4 regions of the Lysinibacillus sp. S1 genome follow, and region 3 is predicted to be linked to each of the others. Evidence: riboswitches for the same ligand, from Rfam matches in the RefSeq annotation. Region 3 holds a riboswitch; each other region holds the start of a gene.
The links. Region 3 has a riboswitch for cobalamin ahead of ACHZEU_RS10965 (ABC transporter substrate-binding protein). Riboswitches for the same ligand answer to the same signal wherever they lie in the genome.
Positions count from the first base shown of each region.

Region 1: linked by a shared signal. The riboswitch ahead of nikA (nickel ABC transporter substrate-binding protein) and the one ahead of ACHZEU_RS10965 (ABC transporter substrate-binding protein) in region 3 are both predicted to bind cobalamin.
Region 2: linked by a shared signal. The riboswitch ahead of ACHZEU_RS02670 (ABC transporter substrate-binding protein) and the one ahead of ACHZEU_RS10965 (ABC transporter substrate-binding protein) in region 3 are both predicted to bind cobalamin.
Region 4: linked by a shared signal. The riboswitch ahead of ACHZEU_RS01820 (glutaredoxin) and the one ahead of ACHZEU_RS10965 (ABC transporter substrate-binding protein) in region 3 are both predicted to bind cobalamin.

Region 1 covers NZ_CP173154.1:351,572-357,254, forward strand. Annotated here, with positions in the region: gene ACHZEU_RS01850 (ABC transporter permease subunit) at 1-149, opposite strand, end outside; gene nikB (nickel ABC transporter permease) at 152-1,105, opposite strand; gene nikA (nickel ABC transporter substrate-binding protein) at 1,177-2,793, opposite strand; cobalamin riboswitch at 2,942-3,135, opposite strand; gene metE (5-methyltetrahydropteroyltriglutamate--homocysteine S-methyltransferase) at 3,283-5,580, opposite strand.
Region 2 covers NZ_CP173154.1:519,798-525,877, forward strand. Annotated here, with positions in the region: gene ACHZEU_RS02660 (S9 family peptidase) at 1-1,498, opposite strand, end outside; gene ACHZEU_RS02665 (precorrin-3B methylase) at 1,567-2,244, opposite strand; gene ACHZEU_RS02670 (ABC transporter substrate-binding protein) at 2,297-3,289, opposite strand; cobalamin riboswitch at 3,452-3,639, opposite strand; partial or broken gene ACHZEU_RS02675 (GTP-binding protein) at 3,822-5,759, shown strand; gene ACHZEU_RS02680 (hypothetical protein) at 5,877-6,080, opposite strand, start outside.
Region 3 covers NZ_CP173154.1:2,171,101-2,177,062, forward strand. Annotated here, with positions in the region: gene ACHZEU_RS10955 (adenosylcobinamide amidohydrolase) at 1-290, opposite strand, end outside; gene ACHZEU_RS10960 (FecCD family ABC transporter permease) at 287-1,288, opposite strand; gene ACHZEU_RS10965 (ABC transporter substrate-binding protein) at 1,285-2,253, opposite strand; cobalamin riboswitch at 2,390-2,573, opposite strand; partial or broken gene ACHZEU_RS10970 (acyl-CoA dehydrogenase family protein) at 2,631-4,298, opposite strand; gene ACHZEU_RS10975 (class I adenylate-forming enzyme family protein) at 4,300-5,802, opposite strand; gene ACHZEU_RS10980 (MerR family transcriptional regulator) at 5,795-5,962, opposite strand, start outside.
Region 4 covers NZ_CP173154.1:344,812-350,891, reverse strand. Annotated here, with positions in the region: gene ACHZEU_RS01845 (ABC transporter ATP-binding protein) at 1-765, shown strand, start outside; gene ACHZEU_RS01840 (ABC transporter ATP-binding protein) at 775-1,581, shown strand; gene ACHZEU_RS01835 (DUF2089 domain-containing protein) at 1,772-2,137, shown strand; gene ACHZEU_RS01830 (SHOCT-like domain-containing protein) at 2,150-2,536, shown strand; gene ACHZEU_RS01825 (hypothetical protein) at 2,546-2,827, shown strand; cobalamin riboswitch at 3,198-3,376, shown strand; gene ACHZEU_RS01820 (glutaredoxin) at 3,493-3,717, shown strand; gene nrdI (class Ib ribonucleoside-diphosphate reductase assembly flavoprotein NrdI) at 3,714-4,073, shown strand; gene nrdE (class 1b ribonucleoside-diphosphate reductase subunit alpha) at 4,070-6,080, shown strand, end outside.

The DNA of each region.
Region 1 (5,683 bases), 1.8 Mb from region 3:
GGGACTGAAAATTTCTTAGCAATATCGACAGCAAAAGGGTCGTGTGGCATTAAAATTGGCGCCAACAGTCCTAATAAGCCAGTAATGACAAGGAGGAATAGACTGATTAATCCTGTTAAGTTGCCACTTTTTGTTCGTACAAATTTCATTTTTAATCTCTCCTACCCTTCATCATTAGATGAGGGTCCAATAAACGATGCAATATATCTGTACATAAATTGGCAAGCACATAGATAACCGCAATAATTAACACATAGCATTGTACAACTGGATAATCCCTGTTCATAATGGATTCTATTAAGTACCTGCCGAGTCCGGGCCAGCTAAAAACCTGCTCCACAATCACGGCTCCACCTAAAAGATTGCCAAGGGTCATGCCTAGCAAGGAAGTCAAGGGAATAGCAGCATTTCGCAAAACATGACGGATAAGAATCACGGAGCTTTTTAATCCTCTTAGCCGTGCATATTGAACATATTGCTGCTGTAATTCTTCTAGGATGGTTGAACGGATAAGCTGAACGAATAATCCAATTGTTGGTAACGCCAGTGCGAAGGCGGGTAAAACTAAATGAGCAGGTGTGCCCTTCCCGTTTGTCGGAAAGAGTCCTAATTTTAAGCTAAATAAATAGAGTAATAGGAAACCTAACCAAAAGGCTGGAATCGACACACTCAATATGCTAAAGAATCGTATGATTTTATCGATGATGGTGTGCTTATACAATGCGCTTATTACTCCGAATGGAATACTTAGCCCTAAAATGAGGATAAACGCAGCAATAGCTAATTCAATGGTTGCGGGTAATTTCACGAATAGTTCATGTGCCACAGGTAATTTACTAACAAAAGATGTTCCAAAATCTAGCTGGATTATGCCCTTTCCCCATAGCAAATATTGAAGAAAAAACGACTTGTCCGTTCCCAGTTCCTCACGTAATGCCTGAATGGCTTCCTCTGTTGGCGCAACCCTTGCCAAACGTAGTATGACTTCAGCAGGCTCTACAGGAACAAAACGAATAAATACAAAGGTTAGGATGGAAACGCCTAATAAGACAAAGGGCAATGTTAAAATTCTTTTTAAACAAAAGATCCATGTTGATTCATACATGCTGTCACTTCCTACTCAATCCTATGATAAAGAGAGAGCTGTCTCTGCTAGACACACTCTCTCCTCCACTTTTATTTTTCTTTAGCCATTTGTGCATAAGGTATATCATATTCAGATGCACGTGGTGCAAAATCCTTTAGAGATGGTTGATAAATCACATTATTTGTTTCGTAAGAAATAGGGTAAAAGAGTGCCTGGTCATGAAACATCGTTAAAATATTCGTGTAAAGCTGCACGCGTTCCTGTTCATCTGTTCCTACTAATAATTGGTGAATTTTCGTATCGATTTCTTTGGCGTTTGCTAGGCCTAATTTCGCCTCGTACACACCACTAGCATTTGGTGTAGCTGATTCATTTGCAAAGCTATGTGGATCTGTAGGTGGTCCATTGGTACGCCAGAAATTAATATCCACCTGGTCATCCATCAATTTTTGAAGACCGACCATTACATCTGCCCCTTCTAAATTCAACTGAACGCCAATTTTTGCGAGTTCACCTTGCATTAATTCTGCCATTGGTTTTTGAATTGCATCAGATGCAATGTAAATCAAATCTAAAGACAACAGCTGTCCGTTTTTTGAACGAATTTTTTCACCCTTAGGTAATAACCACCCTGCCTCATCTAGCAATTGTTGGGCTTTTTCTGGATTGTATACAATAGGTGCTAAATCTATATTGGCATAAGGAATCGCATCCCAGAACAATGTGTTCGCTACTTTTTCCGTACCATGTGTAATACTGTCGACCATTTGTTCCTTATTAATAGCATATTGAATGGCTTGACGTACCTTTAGCTCAGATAATGGACCAGATTGTGTATTGAATAGCAGTGCTTTCGTAGATAAAGGCTCAGAGGTAGCAGTTTTGTATTTGCCACTGTCTTTTAAATACGTATAGTTATCTAAACTAATAATGCCACGCCCATAAATTAAATCTAATTCTTCGTTTTCAAATGCTAATGAAATAGATTCTGAGTCAGGAATAATTTTTACTTTTATTTGTTCAACTAGTGGTTTTTCTCCCCAATAGTTTTCATTGCGACTAAATAATGCATATTCGTCCTTTTTGTATTCAGTTAATACCCAAGGGCCTGTTCCAATCGGTGCTTTGATAGAATCTTGCGTCATATCATCCTTTGGGAATCCGTTATCCCCTAAAAAACGGAAAGGTCTGACGAAGGCAAGTTCGTTTAAGACTGGATAATAAGGCTCATCCAATTGCAGACGAATTGTAAAATCATCTACTTTTACAACCTCTTTCATGTGGTTAACCATGCCCATCCAAGAATGCATGTCTCGATTCGCTAAAACGGCGTCAAAGTTACGAATGACATTATCTGCATTAAATGCAGTGCCGTCTGAATATTTCACGTCTTTTCTTAGATGGAAAGTATACGAAGTTTTATCCTCAGAGATGTCCCAGCTTTCGGCGAGCTTAGGCGTAACAGTACCATCATCATTGTATTCCACCAAGGATTCATAAACCATTGCTTGGGCAGTCATTTGATTCGGTAAATATGTATGAGGATTCAATGGACCGACATCTAATGGCCAGCCAATCGTTATTATTTTTTCATCTGTTTGGTTTGCTGAGGTCTTTTCCTTTTCTTCATCCGTGCCTGTACAGCCAGCAAGTAAACTGAACGTCAGGACAAGCAGGAAAGGAAGTAAATACTTTGTCAATCTCATTTTCTGTCTCCTATCTCTATTCGTAGTACAAATACATCTACTTGTTGAAGAAGAGAAGGCATAAAAAAACCTTATTCTAAAAAAGAATAAGGACAGAAAAACCCACGATGAGCAAGTCTCCATCCATCTCCCTATCTTTCGTAGATCATCAATGAATCTTCTTACAAGCAGGCATTCTGGCTCATGAATCATCATTTTGTTTCACCTTCCCAAGTACTCACTCAGTGGTATTTGAAACAAAACTCCTCATTTACAGCTGCGGGACAGCATGGGATTTTCACCCATTTTCCTTTTAATTGAATGAAAGACGATTTCACTCAAACTTGTAATGATTGCTATGAAATTAGTAATAAACATAACATGCTCGCATGTTCACGTCAATTTTACTTTCTGAAGATAATATATATATCGACGTAAGATAAAAAGACTAGGGATTTACCCTAGTCTTCGTTATTGGAGAGTAGATGTAGTAGATTAAAAATCATTTCGTTAGCTTGATGTAGATTGTTGTACAGCTTGACGCAACGTTTTAGTAGCAGCAACCATATTCGCTAAAGCTGCAACGGTTTCATCTTCTTTTCTCGTTTTTAAGCCACAATCTGGATTCACCCAGAATTGATAACGGTCCAGCACCTGTAGACTATCTTTCATAATAGCGAGCATTTCATCCTCGCTTGGTACACGAGGGCTATGAATATCATAGACGCCTAAGCCAATTCCTTTTTTATAGGGCTGTACTTGTAGTGAGGTAATAAGTTCCCCATGACTTCGTGATGTTTCTATGGAAATCACATCTGCATCTAGTGCGCTAATTGGTTCGATGAAATCATTAAACTCACAGTAACACATATGTGTATGGATTTGTGTTTCATCTTTGACACTAGATGTCGCAAGCTTAAAGGAATTGACAGCCCACTCTAAGTAAGCCCCCCATTCCTCCTTTCTAAGCGGTAAACCTTCTCTTAACGCTGGCTCGTCCACTTGAATAATTGATATACCTGCGTTTTCTAGTGCTTCCACCTCTTTACGGAGTGCTAATGCAATTTGATAAGCGACATCTTTACGGGACAAATCATCTCGCACAAAGGACCAATTTAATATTGTTACTGGCCCTGTCAGCATGCCTTTTACAAATCGCTTCGTTAGGCTTTGGGCATAGGCGGATTCTTTTACGGTAATTGGTGAAGCCCATGCAACATCTCCATAAATGATCGGAGGCTTCACACAGCGTGATCCATATGAAACAACCCACGCTTTCTTTGTAAAGGCAAAGCCAGTCAGCTTTTCACCGAAATATTCAACCATATCTGTACGCTCAAATTCACCATGAACAAGTACATCGATATCTAATTCCTCTTGTATGGAGATCCAGCGCTTTGTTTCGTCTTCTAAAAATGTTTCATAGGCTTCATTCGATAATTGTTTCTTTCGCCACGCATTACGATTTCTTTTCACTTCATCTGATTGCGGGAAGCTACCGATTGTAGTTGTTGGAAACAGCGGTAATCCTAAGGCTTGTTGTTGGATCGTTTGTCGCTTCGTAAAATTACTGTGTCGTTCAAAATCTTGCTTTGTCACAGTTTGAACGGCTTGATGAATTAACTTATTTTGGCGGATTGGATGTTTTTTTAGAGCCTCAATCGCCTTCATACTTTCTGAAAAATTATGTTGTAAGGAACCATCTTTATCTCGTCTATATTTAGTCAGCCCCGTGATTTCTATGATTTTCTCATCTGCGAAGGCCAGAGACTGCTTTAAAACAGGGTCAAGTTCATTTTCAAGAGAGGTTGTGATTGGAACGTGCTGTAGGTTACTTGATGGTTGAATCCATAGTTCAGCAGCATGACTTAGCTGTTCAATGGCTTGAATCGTCGCATTGACTTCCGCCAGGTTTGAACGCCAAATATCACGGCCATTCACTACCCCTATTCCTAATACTTTATCCTGCGGGAAACCAAATTGACGAAGTGACGCCATATTTCCTTTATAGCCATGAACAAAGTCCAAACCGAATCCTTGAACAGGCAATGTACTTAATGCTTCATAGGCACTTAAAGCTTCGAAATAAGTCTGTAGCATTATTTTAGCCTCAGGAACGGCAGTGGCTAACTGGTCATACATTTCTTTCACCAGCTTTATCTCTGCTGGATCAAGTGTTAAGACGAGGGATGGCTCTTCTAGCTGAATCCAAGTGGCACCTGCATCCACTAATTCTTTTAATACCTGCGTATAGAGTGGTAATAAAGCTAATAAGTACTCAACCTGTGTTAATTTGTTGTAGCCTTTCGTTAACTTATAAAATGTATAGGGACCAATTAGTGTCGGCTTCGCAATGATACCGAAAGTTTCCTTCGCCTCTAAAAAGTCGGCTAACACTTTATTTTCTGTTAGTTGTAAGGCTTGTCCCTCATACTCTGGAACAATGTAGTGATAATTTGTATTAAACCATTTTGTCATTTCACTAGCTACGGCTGTTTTGTCTCCTCTTGCTACACTGAAGTAGGTATGAAAATCGACTTTACCACCTTGCCAGTTAAAGCGCTTTGGAACTAAACCAAACATCAAAGCTGTATCTAACATTCTATCGTAAAACGTAAAGTCGCCAACTGTCACCATATCGATTCCAAGTTGCAGCTGCTTGTTTATTCTTGATAAACGGATTTTCTTTAATTTTTCCTCAAAGTCCTCCTCAGAAAGTTCATTGCGCCAAAATGCTTCTAGTGCTTTTTTCCATTCGCGTTCCTCCCCTATATAGGGATAACCGATCAATGTACTTGTATAGTTCATGTTTTTAAGCTCCTTTTTTAGAAAAAATAAAAAGCCATTCTCCTATTAGGAAAATGGCTGCATGTTAAAATTAATAATGCTAAAACAATACGAAAAAGTATCT
Region 2 (6,080 bases), 1.7 Mb from region 3:
TTAAGTCCGCATAATCATTACCACCATAATCGCCACGTACTGCATCCACAAATTTTTGGCCATAGCCATGACTACCACGCGGATTCGTATAAAGCACTGCAAAGCCTTGTGCAGCAAGGATTTGGAATTCATTAAAGTAGGTATTACCATACATTGCATGCGGACCACCATGGATTTCAAGAATGAGAGGATATTTCTTCCCTGCTTCATAGCCAACTGGCCTCATAATCCAGCCATTGACCTTCCAGCCTTCTGCACCTTCAAATTCGATACTCTCTGGAACAGCTAATGTTTTGGTTTTTAAAAAATCTTCATTAATGGACGTCAACTGTTCTTTGTCACCTGTTTTTAGGTTCACATAAAACAGATCGCCTGGATGGGTCGTTGTGCTAATAGCCGCAATAGCCTGATCGTTTTGCGCATCAAGTGAGAAGCCATAGACATATTGATCATCATGGATAGCTGGGTAAATTTCGCCATCTACATTTCCGTAATAAATCGCCGCATTGCCGTGATCTGTGACTTGGAAGTAGAAGCTATGATTATCATTCATCCATTGCACACGTGGTGACGCTACACCTTGCAGGAAATCACCGATGACATAATCACCAACAGGCGCATCAAAATCACTTGTTACACAGTTTAGTAGTTTTTGCTCCATGTCATAAATCCAAAGCTTTGCTTGTGTGGCATTTTCAAATTCACGTTCTCCACCTACAAAAGAAAGATAGCGACTATTCGGAGACCAAGCTGTTTGGTAATATGCACCCGAACCTTCTGTTAGCTTGTGACTCTGCTTAGATTCTAACTCCAATAAATAGATATCCACATTAAATGAGAAATCTAAATCCTCCGCTTTATCTGCTAAGTACGTAAGGTATTTGCCATCTGGCGACCAAGTACCCAGATGGCAGTACTCTTTGCCTTCTGTCACTTGTTCTAGCTCTCCTGATGCCACATTGACAATGGCAATATGGGTAAACTGCTCCATATCAATAAATCCACCAGCATCCGATTTGTGTTTCATTTTCTCGATTTCTAGTGGCTTTAGTTCTTTATCCTTTTTCTTCTCATCCTCCGCTTTATCTAGGATGGTTTCATCTTTCCCTAGCACGACTGAAAAAGCAATTTTCTTGCCACATGGTGACCAGACAGGGGAGGTCGCTCCATTTTTACAATGTGTCACCTGTTTTGCCTCTCCACCTGCTTTCGAAAGAACATAAATTTGCGACTTACCTGTTCTCGTTGACAAAAATGCAATTTGACTGCCATCTGGTGACCAAACAGGGGAACTCGTTCTATCTTCACCAAATGTCCATTGCTGTGGTGTTTTGTCCTTCAAGTTTATGTAAAACAAATTCGATATATAGTCATTTTTCTTCTCGTCCATACGAGTCTCTACATAAACTACCTCTGTCCCATCTGGTGAAAGCTGTGGATCTGCTACTGATTTTAAGTGATAAAGATCTTCTGGTTGAATCCCTTGTTTCGATGTCATGTTCTTGCTCCTTTGTATTGTAATTTTCTGTCTTACTACAATACTTCGACACCCTAAGTAATATTCCTCTATTTAATTGAATTTTTTACTAGTTCCCAATATTCTGCTGACTTTGTTCTGCGATAAAATTTATAAAAGGGCTCATTTGGGCGAGCATGCTCCTTATAAAGGTTTATCAGGTGCAGTAAAAAATCTTCAATTTGTGTGACGTCTACCCTCTTAGCGAATAATGTGCCAGCCTGTGCCTTTGCTCCCATTGGTACTGCCCCTAAATAGACATCAAAGCTTTCTTGTTGGTAAACGAGTCCAATATCATCATAGACTGCATTGTAGCAAGCTGATGCACAGCCATTAATATTGACACGCACTCTTGCAGGTACCTTCATCCCCTCTATGGCATGATAGAGCTGTTCGGTTATCGGAGTAGCCTCCATTTTCTCCCCATCACAAAAATCGCAGGCCTTCATGGCTATGATTGAACCAGAGGGAGCAACATAAAGACCTGCTTCCTGTAAGGCTTGCACCGCTTCTGTGGCATCGCACGTTGGTATGGATACGAGTATACTATAGGAAGCAGAATATTTTATCGCCCCCTTTTCGCCAGCAATTTCGGCTATTTTTTGGAATTGTGCAGGAGTATAATGCTTATTAATAATGCCAGGGCTAACGGCTAGACGGGTAAACTCACCATGACGGTTCAGTGTTTCAAATGTTTGATCTGGTACATTTTTTTGAAATGCGTTCATTTTTATCGCTCCTTATAAAAAAGGAGCTAGCAAAAACGCTAGCTCGAATGGATTAAAAGTTTTCAGGATAGAAGCCCTTTGCTAAAATTTCAATGGCCTCTGCCGCACGAACCCCTTCAGACGCTGCTGAAAGTGGCAGGATGACAAAGCGCTCATTTTTGACGGCTTCCATCTCCTTTAAGGCTGGATCATTTTTTAAGAATTGGATCTTTTGGTCTGCCGTTGTTTCACCGTAATCAATCACGACAACTACCTCTGGGTTGCGGTCTACTGCATCTTCCTTCGACACAGTTGTCCAGCCTGATTCCACATCACCAAAAATATTTTGTCCACCCGCGATTGTCACAAGCTCATTCATAAAGTTTTGACCAGCTGTAAATACATCCTTTTCACCGCTATCAAACACAAGAACACGTAATTTTTCGCTATCTTTTGGTAATTTAGCTTGTACTGCCTCTACATCTTTCGTCATTTGCTCAATTAAAGCTTCGCCACGATCCTCAATACGGAAAATCTTCGCGATATTGCGAATATCAGTGAAAATATCCTCTATTGTTGGCTTTGTCATGTTGGAAGCCGTATGTAAATACGTATGGATGCCTAATTCTTCAAGCTCTTCTGGTGTGCCTACACCCTTTTCGCCAAAGCCACTTTTCCAGCCTGCATATAGGAAATCTGCCTCGGCATCGATGACTTGCTCCTTCGTTGGGTATTGATCGGAAAGAACAGGGACCTTATCGTATGCCTCTTGCAGTGGCTCATAGATTTTATCATCTAAGTAAGCTGTCCCTACCATAGAATCCTCTAAACCAAGTGCTAGCATGATTTCTGTCACATGTTGATTTAAGCTAATCGCTTTTGTTGGTGCTTCCGTATATGTTTGAGTTGTGTCATTATTTTCAATGGTTACTGCTGCTGCCGCCTCAGATGGCTCAACCTTTTCACCTTGTGCAGCTGATTCCGTTTTGTCCTTTGCGTTACAAGCCCCTAAAACAGCGACCAAGGCAATGATCATCATCAACCATATACTTTTCCATTTCTTCATGTCCTTTTCTCCTTTGCTGTTAAAATATAGAAAGAAATCAGAGACTTCTTTACTACTAAGGTAGTTGGAAGGGCATAAAAAAACCCTCTTGTCGCCAAGAGAGTAGCATAGTGAAATAACGGTATCATTACCTTCATCACTATCCCCATCCTCGTGGTTCTTAGTCAAAAAATACATACTGGCAGGTATCCTGGCTTAGGTTCATCATCTATACGCCTTCCCATAGTTTCACTACAGTGGCATGCTGTATAGACTCCCCATTTACAGTTGCGGGACAGCATCGGAATTGCACCGATTTCCCTTTTAAGCAAATGACAAATGCCATTTGCACCAATACGTTCTATAATGGTCAATACTATTGATAGACTAGCAGAAGAAAATTTATCGCGCAATCAGTAGTATGACACTAAAAGTATAATCATCATTATATTAGCACTATTTCGACATAAAGACGAACTATTTTACAAGAAATATAGAAGCTAGTATTCTGTTACAATAAAAAGATAGCATTCTATAGAAACGAGGATTTCTTATGTACAAAACGATCGGTGTACTTGCGCACGTGGATGCAGGAAAAACGACCTTCTCTGAGCAAGTGCTTTTTCATACAAATAGTATTCAAGCACGGGGGCGTGTTGATCATCAGGATACCTTTCTTGATCATCATGAGCTAGAGCGCAGACGGGGCATTACGATATTTGCCGAGCAAGGGCGCATGAATATTGGCGATGATACATACACATTGATTGATACGCCAGGGCATGTCGATTTCTCCCCTGAGATGGAGCGTGCCATTCGTGTGATGGATTATGCCATTATTATCATTAGCGCTGTCGAAGGGATACAGGGCCATACAGAAACAGTGTGGCAACTTTTACGTCAATACCATGTCCCTACCTTCTTCTTTATCAACAAAATGGATCGTGAGGGTGCCAATATGGAGGCCGTCATCAGCCAGCTTCGCAAAGATTGCTCTCAGCATGTATTGCTCATCGATGAGCCACTGCGAGCAGACTATGTATCAAATAATATTATGGAATGGCTGGCGGAGCGCGACGAAAAATTGCTTGATGCCTTTCTAAATGAGTCATTGGAGCATGAACAGTGTCTTGCTCAATTAAAGGAAATGATTAAAAATGAAGGTGCCTTCCCTTGCTTTGCTGGCTCGGCCTTAAAGGATGAGGGCATTCAGGAATTTCTTGACCAGCTCCCGCTGTTAACGGCTTCCCATTTTGACAAGGATGCCCCATTTGAGGGCGAGGTTTTTAAGATTCGTCATGATRGTCACCAGCGTTTAACCTTTATGAAGGCAACCAAGGGCTCGTTGCATGTACGAGATGAATTTTCATTTGACGAMGTAACAGAAAAAGTGACCGAAATTCGACTTTATAACGGAAGWCGCTTTGAGACCGTTCAACAGGTAGAGGCAGGAGAAATTTTCGCTGTCAAAGGACTGAGCCAGGCAAACATTGGGGATCGAATCGGTACAACGATGCTATCACAGCCCTATGAGCTTGTCCCAACCTTACAGGCAAAGGTTCAATATGAGGGTGATCAGCATATCAAGGAAGTGCTACAGATTTTCCGTTTACTCGAAGCAGAAGAACCGTCCTTGCGTGTGGTCTGGCAGGAAAAATTTCAGGAAATCCATGTGCATATTATGGGTGCCATTCAATTGTAGGTCCTTACAGAGGTATTAATGACGCGTTTTTCATTAGCTGTCTCCTTTGGTGAGCCGCACATTTTATACATCGAAACCATTGCGACGACCGTAACGGTCTATGGTCATTTCGACCCCCTCAAGCATTATGCAGAAGTTCATTTATTAATGGAGCCAAATCCACGTGGAACAGGTAATACCTTCACCAATGCCTGTCATGCCGATCATTTATCTGTAGGCAATCAGCGCCTTGTTGAAAAGCATCTGTTTGAGCGTGACCATCATGGGCTACTGACAGGCTTCCCTGTAACAGATATTCATTTTACACTTCTAACAGGTCGCGGGCACAATGAACATACATCGGGGGGAGATTTCCGTGAAGCCAGTTTCCGTGCCCTGCGTCAGGGGCTGGAGCAGGCACAAAATGTCCTACTTGAACCCTATTATCGCTTTAAAATGAAAGCTTCAAATGACTTTATCGGTCGTATGATGACTGATATTCAGCAAGCAGCTGGCACGTTCGATGACCCGATTTTATCCGAAACGGATGTTATCCTAACAGGTCGTGCACCTGTTGCCACTTTAATGAGCTACAGTACAACCTTTGCCGCCTATACAAATGGGAAAGGTGCACTCACACTCCAATTTGATGGCTATGATGTGTGCCATAATACAGAGGATGTGATTGCACAGATTGGCTACGATAGAAATGCCGACCCTGAGTATAGTTCCTCTAGTATCTTTTGTGCTAAGGGCAAAGGATATTCGGTTCCATGGCAAGAAGCACAGGCAGCCATGCATTGCCTGTAGGATGGGATGAGCCTGCTCGCTTCGGGTATTTCCGCGGGTATTTCTTGCTTGGGCATCAATATATCTCTACCCTGCCATAAGATATTACAAGCCCTCCAAAAAATGGAGGGCTTGTTTTTATAGTGCACCGACAGCTTTCTTTGTTGGATTGTCCAACAAATATGCGGGTTCAACTATTACATAGTCATGCTTGTTCGTAAAATCAATTAGTACCTTACCAGGTTGACTTTTTAATAGTTGTAGATGATCAATTAATTGCAGTAAAAGCTCGTGACCGTTGCCACGTGGATGCCAGTTGAAATGATAATCATTTAACGCTTG
Region 3 (5,962 bases):
GAAACTGCCTCTCTCACACTGTTCGAGAAAGCATTTGCATGAAGCTGTGGTAATACAGCCATTTTTTTCGCCAAAGCACGAGCATTATAAGAAAGAATATTTTGTCCATCAATCGAAACGGTTCCAGCAGTAGCTGGTAAAATACCACTCATTACTTTTAATAATGTGGATTTCCCGCTACCATTCGGCCCTAGAATGCCAAGAATTTTTCCTTTTTCAACAGTAAAACTAATGTCCCTGACGATTGGTACATCTTCATAGCCACCTGATAGATGTTCAACAACAATCATGCCCGTACCCCCTTGCTTCTTCGCTGCTTATAAAAAATATAGGAGAAAACAGGTGCTCCAATAAATGCCGTAATAACACCAATTGGTAGCTCTCTTGGCACAATGATTGTTCGTGCTACTAAGTCGCAAATAATGAGTAATGTTGCACCATTGAAAAAAGATAATGGTAATAAGTGGCGATGATCAGAACCCCAAATCATCCTTGTCATATGCGGCACTACTAATCCTACAAAGCCAATTGTGCCAGAAACTGCTACAGCTGCTCCAGTTAGCATGGAGCCACCTGTTAATATCAAATATTTACTGCGCTTTACATTAACACCTAAATGTTTTGCTCGCTCTTCACCATACAACAAAACATTTAATTCTCGTCTTTGTGTCCATAGCATAATTGAACCAACAATCACAAAAGGAATGATCATTTGGACATATGGCCAACCACGCATCGAAACAGAACCAAGTAGCCAGMCTATTACCTGACGTAATTCTTCACCAGATAAGGCAATCATTAATGAAATAAGGGAACCTAAAAAAGAACTAAAAATAACACCTGTTAATATCAACGTTTCCATTTTTAATGAGCGGTCTACGAGTCTAGCAAAGCTCATAACAACTACCATCGTAATGATAGCACCAATCATACKGAAGATTGGCAGCGCATACAAACCGACAACAGGTATAGAAATACTAAAAAAGATCGTTAAAACAGCACCAACAGAAGCCCCTGATGAAACCCCTAGTGTATATGGATCTGCTAATGGATTTTTTAATAAACCTTGGAAAGCTGCTCCAGCAATAGCTAGAGATGCGCCTACTAGTCCCGCTAATAACACGCGAGGCAAACGAATTTTCCAAAAGATATTGGCGGCTGTTTCATCAACCGCCTTATTCCACAATACTTCTAATGGAATATGAACCGAGCCTATCGCTACGCCACACCAGATGCTAATAAGAAGAAGCGTACATGTTAATGTATAGGCTAGTGCTATTTTTTTCACTTAAATACCTCAGGATAGATTGCTTTTGCTAATTCTTCTAGACCTTCAGCTAAACGTGGCCCTTGACGACTTGTCGTACTTTCATCTACCTGCACAATCGCATTATTTTTTACGGCATTAATCGTATMAAAGCCCGCACGTTTTGKTATTTTCGTTAAAWTATCTGGTAMATAATGATATGTCACCACGATGACATCTGGATTTTTTGCGATAATTTGTTCTGCATCAATTTTATACCAATTATCGCCATCTACAGCTACATTCTCTGCATTGATCATTTCAAGCATAGCGTTCATAAATGTACCATTGCCAGCTGTATAAATATCTGGCTCATCTGATGCTTCAACTAACACTTTTTTGGGTTCAACATCCTTGACTTTAGACAAAACTTCTTCTACTTTTGCCTTCATATTAGCGACAATTTTTTCTGCCTCTGGTAATTTCCCTGTAGCACGTCCAAGTTGCTCAATTGTTGTATATGTTTCATTAAAGTCTTGTGCATTTTTTACAACAAATACTTTCAAACCTGCTGATTCAAGCTGTGCAATAGCCTCTTCTGAAAGAGACATGCTAGATTCGTGTGAAAAAACGATATCTGGTTTTAAGGCAATAATTTTTTCAATATCGTATTCCATACCGCCAACCTTATCCTTCTCAGCTGCCTCTGGCGGATAATCGTCGTTGTCCGTAACACCAACTATTTCATCATTTAAACCTAGTCCAAAAAGGATTTCAGTATTACTTGGAATAAGTGAAACAATTTTCTCAGGAGGTGCTTCAAGTGTAATGTCCTTACCAAGGGCATCTGTTATCGTCATTGGGAATGTTGCTTCATCCACYTGTGCTGTTTCTTGCTGTGTTTGCTGCTCGTTAGATGGCTTGTTATCTTTTGCTTCCTGCCCACAAGCAGCTAGCAAGCCTACTGCTAAAAATGCTGATAATCCTATTTTCCAAAATTTCTTCATGTGAATCCTCCTTCGTTGATCCGTGCGACATTTCGCTTTATTCTACATCAAAATAAAACCCCTCATCTTTGATCGATGAGGGGGCAAAATCGCACCAAAAAAACTGATACAAAATCCACCACCCTATCCTCGTAGGTTGTCATGTCGTTATAAAGGCAGGTCTCCTGGCTAGTGCTACTTGCGATTTTTCAAGCCTTCCCGAAATCTTCAGTGGCATCATTTGAAAAAACTCACACTTACAGTGGCGGGACCGCATCGGAATTACACCGATTTCCCTTTTCACTTTACTTAAGTAAAGAACCTTKATAATATTCAGTTGATTTCATTATACATGAAAATGAAAAAAGTCGCCTCCATTCAAGACGACTCCCCGGCCATTATACAATTTCAGAAAAGTATTGGACTGTTTTCATTTGAGCACCCATTTCTCTTAATGACCATGTCTGTTCTAAATAAACGTCCGCTAGTTTTTCATATTTCCCACCAAATTTATGTGCCCACTCAACCGCTATGACACTTTCATAAAGGTGAGCCATTTTTTCCGCCATACCCTTAGCTTCAAAAGTTTTCGTTGCCTCGTCTAAAGCGCTAAAAATTTGCAGTTTCACAGACATATTCGCCAATTGTTCTTTAACGATTTGTACTAGTGAGCTGTCAGCTAATTTGTCTAATCGTTCCTCCATCTCCTGTACAAACAGTTCATGAGCATGAAACTTATCTACTAAACGAATGAGTTCTAAGGCCAAAATATTAGCCGTACCCTCCCACACCGTTAACACTTGGGCGTCTCTTAATAAGCGGGGCGTTACAAAGTCTTCTATATAGCCATTACCTCCGTGTAATTCAATTGCCTCACTAGCATAATGAACAGCTTGCTCTGCTGTTTCCTTTTTCATAATGGCAATATATAAACGATTCATAATAAGATCTTGCTGAGTTCCCTGTCCACTTGTCACTTTATCGTATAATTGGATAAGATCAAAAACTGTCGCTACTTCCACGTGCAACTTAGCTGCAAATTTCCCTAAAGTATCCTGAATCATAGGGTACTGTGTTAAGGGCTTGCCAAATGCATGTCGATTGCTTACATAATGTTTTGCCTCTAAGAAGCCGCGACGCATAATACCAATTGAAGCGACTGCATTACAAATTCTAGAGAGATTTAGTGCTTCTAGCATATAATAAATCCCTTTATTTTGCTCCCCTACAACATAGGCAAGTGCACCATCAAATTCTACCTCACCAGAGGGAACTGCCCGAACGCCTAGCTTATCTTTCAGTCGGCGAATACGTAGATGATTTGTTGTTCCATCTTCTTTGCGCCAAGGAACTGCAAACAATGTTAAGCCTCTGGAACCTGCTGGCGCACCTTCTAGKCGTGCTAATACCATCGCTACACCACACATGCCCGCATTGGATGCAAAATATTTTTCACCATATAGACGATAAGCAGTGCCATCCTTTCTCGCCTCCACCACATTTGCACCTACGTCAGAGCCCCCTTGACGTTCTGTTAAAAAGGTCGCACCTTCATATAAATCTGTGTCACCTGTTGCACACACATGTGGTAAAAAACGCTGCTTTACCTCTTCATCTGCATAATGATCTAATAGATAGGCAGTTGCCATTGTCAATGTTACTGGACAATAAAAACCGGGCTCTGCATGTGATAGCAAATAACCTTGTGYAAAGCTATAAACATAATTCCCCTTGTGTCCTAGCTGCGGAATATGCTTGTGTACATAACCTACAATCCCAGTATTATATGTCTCTTCAAYMRYTYTKWYRWWGCCATCATTAACCCAAACCTCTGATATCTCTTCACCATAGGCATCATATCTTTGAAGGCGAGGCTCACCCTGTCGATCTGTATGCTTTGCCCTCGCATCAATATCACCTGCACATAGCTCACCAAAATCTGTTAACTCTCGTTGGGCATAGGATAAAAACTCTTTATCTAACATCATTTCCACTATTTTTTGAAGCGTGTCATCTTCAGTAAAAAAGTTCGTAGTACGCATTGCTTCTTGTTGTAATACTTTCATGCTATCTCACCTCTTGCCCCTTTAAATTTTGTTTTAATATTTTGCCTGATGCATTGCGTGGTAGCGCTTCTACTTTTTCAAAAATACGTGGTATTTTAAACTTTGCAAGATGCTCCTCTAAATAAGCTTTCAAAGCTTCCTCATGGATGTCTTGTTTAGCAGAATACACCGCCTTTACAGTTTCCCCCCATTGCGGATGTGGTACACCAATTACCGCAACCTCGAATATACCTTCAAAGCTCAATAAACAATCTTCAATTTCTTTCGGATAAATGTTGACACCTCCCGAAATAATGACATCCTTTTTACGATCTACGATCCAAATAAAACCATCTTCATCCTTGCGAGCTAGATCTCCGGTTTTTAACCAACCATCAATAAAGGCTTCATTAGTAGCTACTTCATCCTTATAGTAGCCAAGCATGTTGCCCTCACCCAACAAGACAATTTCCCCCACTTCGCCTACATTTACATTTTCTCCACTGTCATTCACAATACGCAACTCTGTACCAAGTGGCGCCCGCTGACCAATACTTCCTGCCTTTGCTTCATGCTCCTTGCCAAATAATAATGAGCCACTTGGACCTGCCTCTGTTAATCCATATACACAAGTCAAATTATTTGTGCGGAATGCCTGCTGAATGAACCGAACCTCACTTTGAGATAACGGTGCCCCACCATAGACCCACCATTTCATAGAAGACAAATCTGCCGAATGTAGCCTTGGCAGTTGTGCCGTTAATAAATAAGCAACAGGTGCACCAAAGAAATGTGTTGTTTTCTCCTTTTCAATGGAATCAATGAATAAATCGGGTGTAAAAGTTGGTGTTAATACATTTGTTGAGCCTACCAATACACCCGCCATTAAAAATAAATGTAATGGTGCAGAGTGTGTTAATGGCATCATAAGCAAAATACGGCTCTCAGGCTTTACCTCCATTTCAACAGCTATCATTTGCGCCACTGTTAAAATATTACGGTAGCTAAATAACACACCCTTTGGTTTTCCTGTCGTGCCAGATGTATATAAAATCGTGGAAGGGTCATCCTCTTGTAACTGACAATCAATTGTTTGTGTACTAGCATTTTGAAGCATTGATTCATACTGATGCCATCCCACTTTTTCTTGACCTGTTTTAATTTTTAACGGAATACCGGCTAGCTGTTCAACTGCTGCAAAAATAGCCTCATGTACGACAATTGCCTTCGCCTCGGCATGCTGCGCCACGTACTCTACTTCTTGCAATGTAAACTTCGCATTGACTGGCACAACGATCGCTCCAATACGCTGAATAGCAAAGTAACTGACAACAAACTCTAAAACGTTTGGCATAAAAATTAAAACCTTATCCCCCTGCTTTACTCCCTGCTCTAGTAAAGCATTACTAAAACATGTCACCTGCTTATCTAAATCTTGGTAGGTTACTCTTCTGCCATGACAAATAACGGCTTCATTTTTCGGATACTTACGGGCATTACGTGCTAATAAATTGGAACTATTCATCTTGCATCTCTCCCTTTAAAGTCGCTAATTTTTCGCTAAACATGCCATGCATTTGTTGTAACTCATGCTTCATCTGCGTCAGCTCAGCTATTTTACTGTCAATCTCTTGAATTTTTTGTTCCCCGTATTCAACCGTTCGCTCTAATTGCTGAATTCCTGA
Region 4 (6,080 bases), 1.8 Mb from region 3:
AAAGTTTTAGAAGTGATAGACCTCACAGTCAAAATAGGGGAGAAAAATATATTAACCTCTATCAACCTGACAGCTTATAAAGGGCGAGTCCTAGGAATTATCGGGGAAAGTGGCAGTGGCAAGTCCATGCTTTGCCATGCCATCATGCAAACATTACCGTCCTTTGCCCATGTCAGCCAAGGGGACGTACTCTATCTGCAAGAAAATTTATTAAACGTTTCAGCTACTAAATGGAGAGCTTATCGTGGCAGACATCTTTCGATGATTTTGCAAAACCCATCCGCTGCATTTGATCATATTCAAACGATTGAAAGTCATTTTCGAGAAACATTAAAAGCACACTTTAAGCTTACAAAAAAAGAAATGAGACAGATCGCCCTTGATGCTTTGAAAAAAGTTCATTTACCTCAGCCAGAGCAGCTCTTGTCCTACTATCCTTTCCAGTTAAGTGGAGGCATGCTACAGCGAGTGATGATTGCTCTGTCAATGGCGATACAGGCCTCCCTCTACATCGCAGACGAGCCTACGACTGCTCTGGATACCATCAATCAGAAACAAGTATTAACACTATTTAATCAAATTCGCTCAGAAACAGATGCTACCATACTCCTTGTCACGCATGATTTAGGTGTCATTGCTGAGCTTGCGGACGATGTGGCTGTGATGTATCAAGGAGAAATCGTTGAGCAAGCAAATGTTTTTGATTTTTTTGATGCGCCTCAGCATCCCTATACCAAGAAACTTTTACAAGCGAGAATGCTATGAGGTGATAAAATGACGCTACTAGAAGTAAAAAATATTGAGAAATACTATGCGCAAAGACCATTTCTATTCAAACGAGGACAGGAAGCCCCTGTATTAGAGAATGTGACATTTTCACTTCAGGAAGGAGAATGTCTTGGCATCGTCGGTCAAAGTGGTTCTGGAAAAAGCACATTAGGGCGCATTATTTTAGGGATTGAACGACCAACAAACGGAGAGCTGATCTTTCAAGGTGTCAATTTATACGAAGCACCCAGCAAAGAGAAAAAAATGATACGAAGAAATTTACAGGCTGTTTTTCAAAATAGTTATCATTCATTTAATCCAAAACAGACGATTTTCGAAATACTCGAAGAACCGTTTTTGAATTTCGAGCATTTTAGCAAAGCAGAGCGACAACAGAAAGTAAGGGAATTACTAGACTGTGTAGAGTTAGAGTGGGCAATGGCTCAAAACTATTCCTCACAGCTAAGTGGGGGACAGCAGCAACGAGTCAACATTGCTAGAGCTCTTGCATTAAAGCCGAAACTGATTGTTTTAGATGAGGCCATTAGTAGTCTTGATATGATTTTGCAAAAGACGATTATAGAGCTACTGCAAAGACTTCAAAAAGAGCTACAGCTTGCTTATCTATTCATTTCACATGATTTACAGGCCACACGTTTTATGTCAGATCGCATCCTTGTGATGCAGCATGGTCAGCTAGTGGAGGAGATAGGCAAGGATGGGACATATCAGCACCCCGCTTCACAAGCGTTATACAATGCAATTTTGCCATCACACCCGCGGGAAAGAAAAAAGAAGGATAGACCCAATTAAACAGAAACGCCATTTTGAGAAATTAAAAATGGCGTTTTCTTAATTTTTAAAGCAATATAGAAACAAAAATAAATAAAATTAATCAAGATATTAATTTTATTTATTTTTTAATTAAAATTATTAATTTTATTATTTACATCTTTAATTTCTTTATTATATAATCAGCTTAACTTAAAGGAAGGAGTTCACTATGGCTTATCAAGTAATCACAAATTGTCCTGTCTGCAGTAAAACATTAAAAATTACGAAGTTACAGTGTTCTCATTGTCACACGACCATTGAAAATGAGTTTGAATTGTCGAAGCTAGCATCCTTATCACAGGATCAGCTTCATTTTGTGGAAGTATTTTTAACCTGCCGAGGAAATATTAAAGAGGTTGAAAAGGAACTGGGGGTTTCGTATCCAACAGTTCGAGGCAAGCTAAATGATATTATTTCATCCCTTGGCTATGCTCAAAAGAAGAAAAATGAAGTAGATGAGAAAAAAATTGTAAGCATGCTTGAAAATGGCGAAATCACAACAGATGAAGCCATAAAGCTCTTAAAAGACGAATAGGGAGGAACGACCATGAAAGAGGAAATTACAAAAGTGTTAACGATGATTCAAGAGGGCAAAATTGATGCGGATAAAGGATCAGAGCTGATTCAAGTGCTACAACAGAAAGAAGAATCAGAGAATAAATTTGTGGAAAAAACAAAGTATTTAGATAAAACGTTAAAGGTCCGTGTTGTATCCACCGAAAATGATAATGTCACGGTAAATTTACCAATTAAACTTGTCAAAGCCGTATTGATGGCAGGACACAGCATCGCTGCAAGTATTCCGCAATCTGAAAAATACGTAAAAGATATCGACATCAATCTTCTTCTTGAAGCAATTGAAAATGAACTAGATGGACAAATTGTAGATATAAAATCAGCAAACGGAGATTCCGTTGCAGTCTTCATTGAGTAGAGGCGACGAATGATGCATGTAAAAGTGAAAGCAAAAGACGTTCGCTTTACCGTCCCTGTTCCCTATACTGTGCTAACCATTGTCCTCTCCATTTTAACTTCTAAATGGATTCAGCAACAAGCCAATAAGTGGACAAAGGCATACTTCGATAAAAAGAAAATAGACTTTACCTTTCCCCTCATCGACAAAGAAATGTTAAAGCCGATTATCAAGGAACTACAAAATTATAAAGGACTTGTGCTAGTCGATGTCAAAGCTCAGGACGGGACTGAGGTTAAGGTTAGACTATAATCCCAATGATAGAATGGTAAGAGCATGTTATGATAAAAGCATGCTCTTTATTAATGTAATGAGCATCATTTGAAATGGGTAAGAGATGATCATTATTTCAGGACTTACGATAGAGACAACTATTTTTCAATGGTACATAAAATAGAAGATTTCTTTAAACTCAAATTAGAATTCTAGATCCATTTTAATAGAAAATCACGTACATCGTTAAAAATAGATTTTTGATTTGGGTATAAGTGATTAGTGGTAATCTATTTGGAACTACATAATTAAAAATACTGAATAATCCAAAAATAAAGAAGTTTAGAATCTAGATTTACTTTTCATTTGAAGGATGGTAAACTTAAAACTATTGAACAACAACAATATATTGTGTTCGTTTTACTAAGGTACTACTATATGTAGTTTAAAAGGGAAGTTCGGTACAATTCCGACGCTGTCCCCGCAACTGTTAAGCTGACGATGATAGCATCCACTGTGCATGCGCATGGGAAGGAAATCAGAGAATGAAGCAAAGCCAGGAGACCTGCCTTTATAAAACAAATTAATCATTTCTTCGGGGATTAAGAGATGGGAACGTCGGTATTTTTAGTATGTTAACGTTTCCATTTTAGCTATCTCTCTTAAAGAGATAGCCTTTTTATTTTATGAAAAGAGGGATTTCTATGAAACTTTATACGAAAACAATTTGTCCAAAATGCCTGTGGGTAAAATCTGAATTACAACGTGCAGGACTTGAAGCAGAAATTGTTAACATTGATCACGATGAACAAGCTAAGCAAACCATTATAGATGCAGGTTTTTTAAGTGTGCCTGTTTTAGAAATGAATGAAACCTTTATAGGAGATGTTCAGGAAATTGTTTCTCAAATTGAGTTGATTACCCTATGATCGTTTATGCAAGTCGTACAGGCAATGTCCGAAATGTTGTATCCAAATTAAAGGCAGAAGCTATCGAGCTCTCTGAAGAATTGCGACTGAATAAGCCGTATCTTTTAATTACCTACACAGATGGTTTAGGTGACATTCCAGCGAAGGTGCAACGCTTTTTAGAAAAAAACAGAGATTTTTGTAAAGGAGTAGTTGCCAGTGGCAATAGTAACTTTGGCCATCATGTATTTGGCGCTGCTGGTGAGAAAATTGCTACTACCTATCATGTACCCTTAGTAAGGAAATTAGATTTACGAGGCAATCAAACAGATTATGAAGCAATACAAACGTTTTATGAAACGAGGGTAATGAGATGAAAACCTATTTAAAGCTTAATAATGACGTACTGAATCGTTATAGTACAACTGGATTACTTGAGTTAGAAAAAGATCGTGAAGCTACGCGCCGCTACTTTTTAGAGTATGTCAACGTACGTTTGCGTTATTTTATAGATATTGAGGAAAAAATCCGCTATTTAGTTGATGAGGGCTACTATGAGAAAGCATTTATCGACATGTACGAAATGGAATTTATTAAGAAGTTGTATAAAAAAGCCTATGATTATAATTTCCGTTTCCCATCCTTTATGAGCGCCAGCAAGTTTTATGATAGCTATGCTATGAAAAGTCGTGACGGCGAAGAGATTTTAGAAAAATATGAGGATCGTATTGTTATTATTGCTTTGTATTTAGCTCAAGGCAACACAGCTTTAGCAGAACGTTCTGTCGAAGCGATGATGGAAGCCTATCAACCTGCCACACCAACTGCATTGAATAGTGGCAAGAAAGCACGTGGTGAATTAGTAAGCTGCTTTAAATTATCAATGGATGACTCCATGAATAGTATTGCTGAAAATATTGGCTATTGTTTAGAGCTATCACGCCTTGGTGGTGGAGTTGGGGTCAACTTAACAGATTTACGTCCATTAGGTGATCCAATTAAAGAGATATTAAATCGTGCAAGTGGTGTCATCCCAGTAGCGAAACTGTTAGAAAATTCTTTCAGTTATTCTAATCAGTTAGGGCAACGAAATGGCTCAGGTGTTGTCTATCTAAATATTTTCCATGCAGACATAGAAAATTTCATTTCATCAAAAAAACCAAATGCTGATGATAAAATTCGCCTCGCTACCCTTTCAACAGGGATTATTATACCTAGTATTTTCTTCGAACTGATGAAACGTGATAAGGATATCGTTTTGTTTAGCCCATATGATATTTTTAAAGAATATGGCAAACGTATGTCTGAAATTTCCATTTCAGACATGTACTACGAGCTACTTGATAACCCTAAAATTCGTAAAATTAAACGTTTAAATGCACGTAAGCTTTACACAGAGGTGAAAAAAGCACAATTTGAATCAGGCTATCCGTTTGAAATCTTTGATGATAATGTCAATAAGGTACATCCTTTAAAAAATATTGGACGTGTCAAAATGTCCAATTTATGTACAGAAATCTTACAAGTACAAGAGACAAGTATCATTACGGACCAGGATCAACCAAATGACTATGGATTAGATGTATCGTGTAACTTAGGTTCCATCGATATCCATGCAGCAAGTAAAGTCAATGATTTCGGCGCATTAGTCGATACAGCCATGCACCTATTAACGAATGTATCGCAAATGACGCACATTAAGAATGTACCGTCTGTTGCAAAAGCCAATCAATTAATGCATTCAGTAGGGCTTGGCTGTATGAACCTCCATGGGCATCTCGTGACAGAAGGCATCCTGTACGGCTCAAAAGATTCCATTGATTTCATGGATCACTTTATGGAAGCGATGAACTATTATTCTCTGAAATCTTCGATGGAAATGGCGAAAGAAAAAGCTGCAACCTTCTACCGATTTGAGGACAGTGATTATGCATCAGGTAGCTATTTTGACCAATATATCAATAAAACTGAAGAAGAACTATCGCCTGCTGTGTTGAAGGCGCTTGGCAATATTCCAATCATCACAAACAAGATGTGGGAAACGTTAAAGCAGGATGTAATGCAGTACGGTCTATTCCATTCCTATCGTTTGGCTATTGCCCCAACTGGTAGTATTTCATATATTCGTAGCTGTACGGCTTCAATCGCACCATGTACAGAGCGCGTAGAGGTTCGTGATTACGCCGATAGTAGAACCATTTATCCAATGCCTCATTTAACAAATGACAATAGTCATTTATATGTGGAGGCGTATGATGTGAATCCTTATGATTTAATTGATTTATATGCAGCTTCTCAAAAGCACGTTGACCAAGGTATTTCCATGACGCTTTATGTAAAGGACAATTGGACAACCGAACAATTGGCTAAAGTATACATTTATG